2 linked regions of the Aquabacterium sp. OR-4 genome follow. The protein of the gene in region 1 interacts with the protein of each later gene in a pairwise test. Links are inferred from orthologs where the notes say so. Each region holds a gene or a part of one and is shown in the gene's direction. Other genes may lie near its edges.

Region 1 (3,216 bases):
CGCCCGAGGTGGCCATCATGGGCGTGTGCAAGAGCGCCATCGAGCCCAAGTGGGACGGCAAGCAGTTCGCGCCGCGCCTGATGCTGCCGCTGAGCCTGAGCTGGGACCACCGCGTGATCGACGGTGCCGCGGCAGCGCGCTTCAACGTCTACTTCGCCTCGCTGCTGGCCGACTTCCGCCGCATCGCGCTGTAAGGCCGGCGCGAGATGACCACCATCTGTGTGGCCCGCAAGGGCGGCCAGGTGGCCATCGCGGCCGACGCGCTGGTCACCTTTGGCGACACGCGCCTGGCCCATGGCTACGAGGCCAACGACAAGCTGTTTCGCATCGGCGACTCGTGGATCGGCATGGCCGGCACCACCGCGCACTTTCCCGTGCTGCGGCGGGCGCTGGGCACGCTGCCGGCCGACGAGCTCAAGCTGCACTCGCGCGACGAGGTGTTCGACACCTTCCTGAAGCTGCACCCCAAGCTGAAGGAGCACTTCTTCCTGAACACCAAGGAAGACGATGCCGACCCCTACGAGAGCAGCCAGTTCACGATCCTGATCGCCAATGCGCGCGGCATCTTCGGCGTCTACTCGTACCGCGAGGTGTTCGAGTTCGACCGCTTCTGGGCCATCGGCTCGGGCCGGGCGTTTGCGCTGGGGGCCATGCAGGCCAGCTTCGAACGGGTGCGCTCGGCGCGTGAACTGGTGGAGACCGGCGTGCGCGCCGGCTGTGAATTCGACAAGAACTCGGCGGGTCCGGTGCGGACCCACACGCTGAAACTGAAAGGCTGACAACACCATGGCCCTCATTGACGTGACCGTGCCGGACATCGGCGACTTCAAGGACGTGGCGGTGATCGAGATCCTGGTCAAGCCGGGCGACACCGTGCGCGCCGAGCAAAGCCTCGTCACCGTGGAAAGCGACAAGGCCTCGATGGAGATCCCCTGCAGCCACGCCGGCGTGGTGCAGGCGCTCAAGATCAAGATGGGCGACACGGTGAACCAGGGCTCGGTGCTGCTGAGCCTTGAGGTGGCCGAAGGCGCCGCTGCGGCGCCGGCCCCGGCTGCTGCACCTGCTGCTGTACCTGCACCCGCCCCGGCACCGGTGGCCGCTGCGCCGGCGCCGGCCGCCACGCCCGCGCCGCAGGCCGCCAGCTACACCGGCAGTGCCGATCTGGAGTGCGATCTGCTGGTGCTGGGCGCCGGCCCCGGCGGCTACTCGGCCGCCTTCCGCGCGGCCGACCTGGGCCTCAAGACCGTGCTGGTCGAGCGTTTTCCCACGCTGGGCGGCGTGTGCCTGAACGTGGGCTGCATCCCCAGCAAGGCGCTGCTGCACGTGGCCGCGGTGATGGACGAGGTCAGGCACTTCGCCGACCTGGGCGTCGAATTCGCCGATCCCAAGGTGGATCTCGGCAAGCTGCTGGCGCACAAGAACAAGGTGGTGGGCAAGCTCACCGGCGGCCTGGCGGCCATGGCCAAGATGCGCAAGGTGACGGTGGTGCAGGGCAACGGCACCTTCGCCGATCCGCACCACCTGAGTGTGCAGGTGGGCGAGGGCGCCGAGGCCAAGACCCAGACCATCCGCTTCAAGAGCGCCATCATCGCCGCCGGCTCCGAGGCCGTGAAGCTGCCCTTCCTGCCCGACGATCCGCGCATCGTCACCAGCACCGGCGCGCTGCAGCTGCGCCAGCAGCCCCAGCGCATGCTGGTCATCGGCGGCGGCATCATCGGCCTGGAGATGGGCACGGTGTACTCCACGCTGGGCGCCAGGCTGGATGTGGTGGAAATGCTCGACGGCCTGATGCAGGGCGCCGACCGTGATCTGGTCAAGGTGTGGCAGAAGATGAACGCCGACCGCTTCGACAAGATCATGCTGAAGACCAAGACCGTGGGCGCCAGCGCCGGGCCCGAGGGCATCACGGTGCAGTTCGAGGGCCTGGACGGCAGCAAGAGCGAGGCCACCTACGACCTGGTGCTGCAGGCCGTGGGCCGCACGCCCAACGGCAGGAAGCTGGGCGCCGAGAAGGCCGGCGTGGTGGTGGGCGAGCGCGGCTTCATCCCGGTGGATGCGCAGATGCGCACCAACGTGCCGCACATCTACGCCATTGGCGACATCGTCGGCCAGCCGATGCTGGCGCACAAGGCGGTGCACGAGGCGCATGTGGCCGCCGAAGTGGCCGCTGGTAACAGCAAGGCCCAGTTCGACGCCCGCGTGATTCCCAGCGTGGCCTACACCGACCCCGAGGTGGCCTGGGTGGGCCTGACCGAGGATGAAGCCAAGGCCAAGGGCATCAAGGTCAAGAAGGGCCTGTTCCCGTGGACGGCCTCGGGCCGCGCCATTGCCAACGGCCGCGACGAAGGCTTCACCAAGCTGCTGTTCGACGACTCGCCCGAGGCCCATGGCCACGGCCGCATCCTGGGCGGCGGCATCGTCGGCACGCATGCCGGCGACATGGTCGGCGAGATCGCGCTGGCCATCGAGATGGGCGCCGACGCGGTGGACATCGGCAAGACCATCCACCCGCACCCCACGCTGGGCGAAAGCATCGGCATGGCCGCCGAGGTGGCCCACGGCAGCTGCACCGACCTGCCGCCGCAGCGGCGCTGAGCCGCGGCAGCCGGCGCTCTGCCGGGCGCCGCGCCGAGCGGCGGCAAAGTCCCAGCGTTCAAGTTGGCGCCGGGCGGGACGAAAACCTGACAGAGCCTGTCCGGCCCCGGCACCCTTGCCCGGGCGGGCGGAGCATGGCCCCACTGTCGCCCGCCCTCGGATGCTGTCTGCCGATTCACCTCCACTGCCGCTGCTGCCCGCCTGGTCCGAAGCCCGGTCTGGCGGCCGCATGCCGGCCTGGGCCCAGCGCCATCGCCGGCTGCTGATGGCGCTGGCGGTGCCGCTGCTGGCCGCCCTGCTGCTGGCCGCCGCACTGGGTGGGCTGGTGCAGCGCGAGGTCACCCGCCAGCACGCTGCGGCCACCGCGGCACTCGCCGAGGCATTGGCGCGTGCGCCGGGCACGCTGCCGCACCGGCTGGAACAGATGCCTGCCTGGGCCCTGGCCGCCGGCTGGGCGCAGGCCGAGGTGCGCGACGGCGCGGGCCGCTTGCTTGGCCGCGGCCGGCACGATGCCGGCGCCCAGGCGCTGCCCGCCTGGTTCATGGCCGCGCTGCGCCTGCCGGCCGAACCGGCCCCGCGCGGCCTGCAGGTCGACGGCCGGGTTCTGCTGGTCCAGGCCTG
Region 2 (3,182 bases), 420 kb from region 1 along the record:
GTTCGGCGACTTCGTCAACGGCGCGCAGGTGGTGATCGACCAGTTCATCGCCTCGGGCGAGGTGAAGTGGGGTCGCGCCAACGGTCTGGTGATGATGCTGCCGCACGGCTATGAAGGCCAGGGCCCCGAGCACAGCTCGGCGCGCCTGGAGCGCTTCATGCAGCTGGCGGCCGACAACAACATGCAGGTCTGCCAGCCCACCTCGGCCAGCCAGATCTTCCACCTGCTGCGCCGGCAGATCGTGCGCCAGTTCCGCAAGCCGCTGGTCATCATGACCCCCAAGAGCCTGCTGCGTAACAAGGACGCCACCAGCCCGCTGGCCGACTTCACCCGCGGCAGCTTCCAGACGGTGATCCCCGAGCAGAACGAGGCCATCGTCGCCGACAAGGTCAAGCGCGTCATCGCCTGCTCGGGCAAGGTGTACTACGACCTGGTCAAGAAGCGCGAGGAGAAGAAGGCGTCCGATGTGGCCATCATGCGCATCGAGCAGCTCTATCCGTTCCCGCACAAGGCCTTCTCGGCCGAGATGAAGAAGTATCCGAACGCCACCGACATCGTGTGGTGCCAGGATGAGCCGCAGAACCAGGGCGCCTGGTTCTTCGTGCAGCACTACATCCACGAGAACATGCTCGACGGCCAGAAGCTCGGCTACGCCGGCCGTCCGGCCTCGGCCAGCCCGGCGGTGGGCTATGCCCACCTGCACCAGGAGCAACAGAAGGCGCTGCTGGATCAGGCCTTCGCCAAGCTCAAGGGCTTCATCCTCACGAAATAGGCCCACCCCCGAAGCGCCGGAGGCGCTTCCCCCTCCAGGGGCGCCGCCTGCGGACCGGCATAGCCGGATCCGCGGCGGCCGCTGGGTGTGCTACTCCTTATTCCAAGAGTCAAAAAAATGGCAATCGTAGAAGTCAAGGTTCCGCAGCTGTCCGAGTCGGTGGCCGAAGCCACCCTGCTGCAGTGGAAGAAGAAGCCCGGCGAGGCCGTGGCCATCGACGAGATCCTGATCGAGATCGAGACCGACAAGGTGGTGCTGGAAGTGCCGGCGCCCTCGGCCGGCGTGCTGGCCGAGCTGGTGGTGGGTGATGGCGGCACCGTGGTCAGCGACCAGGTCATCGCCCGCATCGACAGCGACGCCAAGGCCGGCGCCGCCGCCCCGGCTGCGGCCGCCGCCGCACCGGCGCCCGCGGCAGCTGCCGCCCCGGCCGCCGCTGCCGCCGCCACCGGTGGCAGCAAGAGCGACGTGGCCATGCCCGCCGCCGCCAAGCTGATGGCCGACAACGGCCTGGCCGCCGGCAGCGTGGCCGGTACCGGCAAGGACGGCCGCGTCACCAAGGGTGATGTGCTGGCCGCCGTGGCCACCGGGGCTGCCGCACCCAAGGCCGCGCCGGCACCCGCCGCTGCGCCGCTGGCCGCCCCGGCCGCCAAGCCCGCGCTGCAGCAGGTGGCCGCACCGGTGGCCATGAACCTGGGCGAGCGCCCCGAGCAGCGCGTGCCGATGTCGCGCCTGCGCGCGCGCATCGCCGAGCGCCTGGTGCAGAGCCAGTCCACCAATGCCATCCTGACCACCTTCAACGAGGTCAACATGGCCCCGGTGATGGAGATGCGCAAGAAGTTCCAGGACAAGTTCGAGAAGGAGCATGGCGTCAAGCTGGGCTTCATGAGCTTCTTCGTGAAGGCGGCGGTGGCTGCCCTCAAGAAGTACCCGGTGCTCAACGCCTCGGTCGATGGCAACGACATCGTCTACCACGGCTACTTCGACATCGGCATTGCGGTGGGTTCGCCGCGCGGCCTGGTGGTGCCGGTGATCCGCAATGCCGACCAGATGAGCTTTGCCGACATCGAGAAGAAGATCGCCGAGTTCGGCCAGAAGGCCAAGGACGGCAAGCTGGGCATCGAAGAGCTGACCGGCGGCACCTTCTCGATCAGCAATGGCGGCACCTTCGGCTCGATGCTGTCCACGCCCATCATCAACCCGCCGCAAAGCGCCATCCTGGGTGTGCACGCCACCAAGGACCGCGCCGTGGTCGAGAACGGCCAGATCGTGGTGCGCCCGATGAACTACCTGGCGATGAGCTACGACCACCGCATCATCGACGGCCGCGAAGCCGTGCTGGGCCTGGTGACGATGAAGGACGCGCTGGAAGACCCGTCGCGCCTGCTGTTCGACATCTGAAGGCACGCATGGACCTGCTGCGCCTCCCGGCCTCGCGCCTGCGCTGCTCGCCGTACGGGTGTACGGCTGCGCTGCTCGGCACGGCCTCGGGCGGCTCGCGACGGTTCCTGCGACCTTCAGCCCTCTGACCAGGCTGCAACGCACAAGGCACCGCCATGTCGATCGCCGATGACCTTGCCAAGCTCGACGACCTGCGCGCCCGTGGCGTGCTGTCGGATGACGAGTTCCAGCGGGCCAAACAGCGCTTGCTCGATGGCGGCAGCGTGCCGCCCACGCCGCCTGGCGTGGCCGCGGTCAACGCCTTGCGCCGCTCGCTCGGCGACAAATGGCTGGGCGGCGTGTGCGGCGGCCTGGCCCGCGTCACGGGCCTGGACAGCTGGGCCTGGCGCCTGATCTTCGCGGTGCTGTTCCTGTGGGGCGGCGCCGGTCTGCTCGTCTACCTGCTGCTGTGGATCTTCGTGCCGGCCGATTGAGGCCGCACGCCATCCGCCGCAGCGCAACCAAACTCTCATCATGTCCAAGCAATTCGATGTCGTCGTGATCGGCGCCGGCCCTGGTGGCTACATCGGCGCGATCCGCGCCGCGCAGCTGGGTTTCAACGTCGCCTGCATCGACGATTCGCAAAACGACAAGGGCGGCCCCGCGCCCGGCGGCACCTGCACCAACGTCGGCTGCATTCCCAGCAAGGCCCTGCTGCAGAGCAGCGAGCACTACGAGCACGCGCTGCACCACTTCGGCGACCACGGCATCAGCGTGGGCGAAGTGAAGATGGACGTGGCCAAGATGGTGGCCCGCAAGGCCGCCGTGGTGAAGCAGAACAACGACGGCATCCTGTACCTGTTCAAGAAGAACAAGGTGTCGTTCTTCCACGGCCGCGGCAGCTTTGCCAAGGCGGTGGATGGCGGCTACGAGATCACCGTCACCGGCGCCGCCAACGAGACGCTGACCGCCAAGCACGTCATCATCGCCACCGGCTCCAGCGCCCGCGCGCTGCCCGGCGTCCCCTTTGACG

Evidence for each region.
Region 2: the proteins of lpdA (region 1) and odhB interact in binary tests that used the Escherichia coli proteins (3 or more experiments, as listed by UniProt). The link is inferred for Aquabacterium sp. OR-4 from one-to-one orthologs.

What each region holds. Positions count from the first base shown.
Region 1 is NZ_JAOCQD020000001.1:1,857,684-1,860,899, reverse strand. What follows is about bases 287-3,190. They hold lpdA (dihydrolipoyl dehydrogenase), read left to right. Parts: upstream 287-786; coding sequence 787-2,595; downstream 2,596-3,190. Other genes in these bases: N4G63_RS08105 (EAL domain-containing protein), read left to right, coding at 2,756-3,190; N4G63_RS08115 (Ntn hydrolase family protein), read left to right, coding at 287-779. Also shown: aceF (dihydrolipoyllysine-residue acetyltransferase), read left to right, coding at 1-194; more of N4G63_RS08115, read left to right, coding at 207-286; more of N4G63_RS08105, read left to right, coding at 3,191-3,216. UniProt on the Escherichia coli protein: Lipoamide dehydrogenase is a component of the glycine cleavage system as well as of the alpha-ketoacid dehydrogenase complexes.
Region 2 is NZ_JAOCQD020000001.1:2,273,944-2,277,125, reverse strand. The notes cover bases 160-3,029. They hold odhB (2-oxoglutarate dehydrogenase complex dihydrolipoyllysine-residue succinyltransferase), read left to right. Parts: upstream 160-889; coding sequence 890-2,170; downstream 2,171-3,029. Other genes in these bases: lpdA (dihydrolipoyl dehydrogenase), read left to right, coding at 2,684-3,029; N4G63_RS09885 (PspC domain-containing protein), read left to right, coding at 2,326-2,643; N4G63_RS09895 (2-oxoglutarate dehydrogenase E1 component), read left to right, coding at 160-772. In the rest of the region: more of N4G63_RS09895, read left to right, coding at 1-159; more of lpdA, read left to right, coding at 3,030-3,182. UniProt on the Escherichia coli protein: E2 component of the 2-oxoglutarate dehydrogenase (OGDH) complex which catalyzes the second step in the conversion of 2-oxoglutarate to succinyl-CoA and CO(2).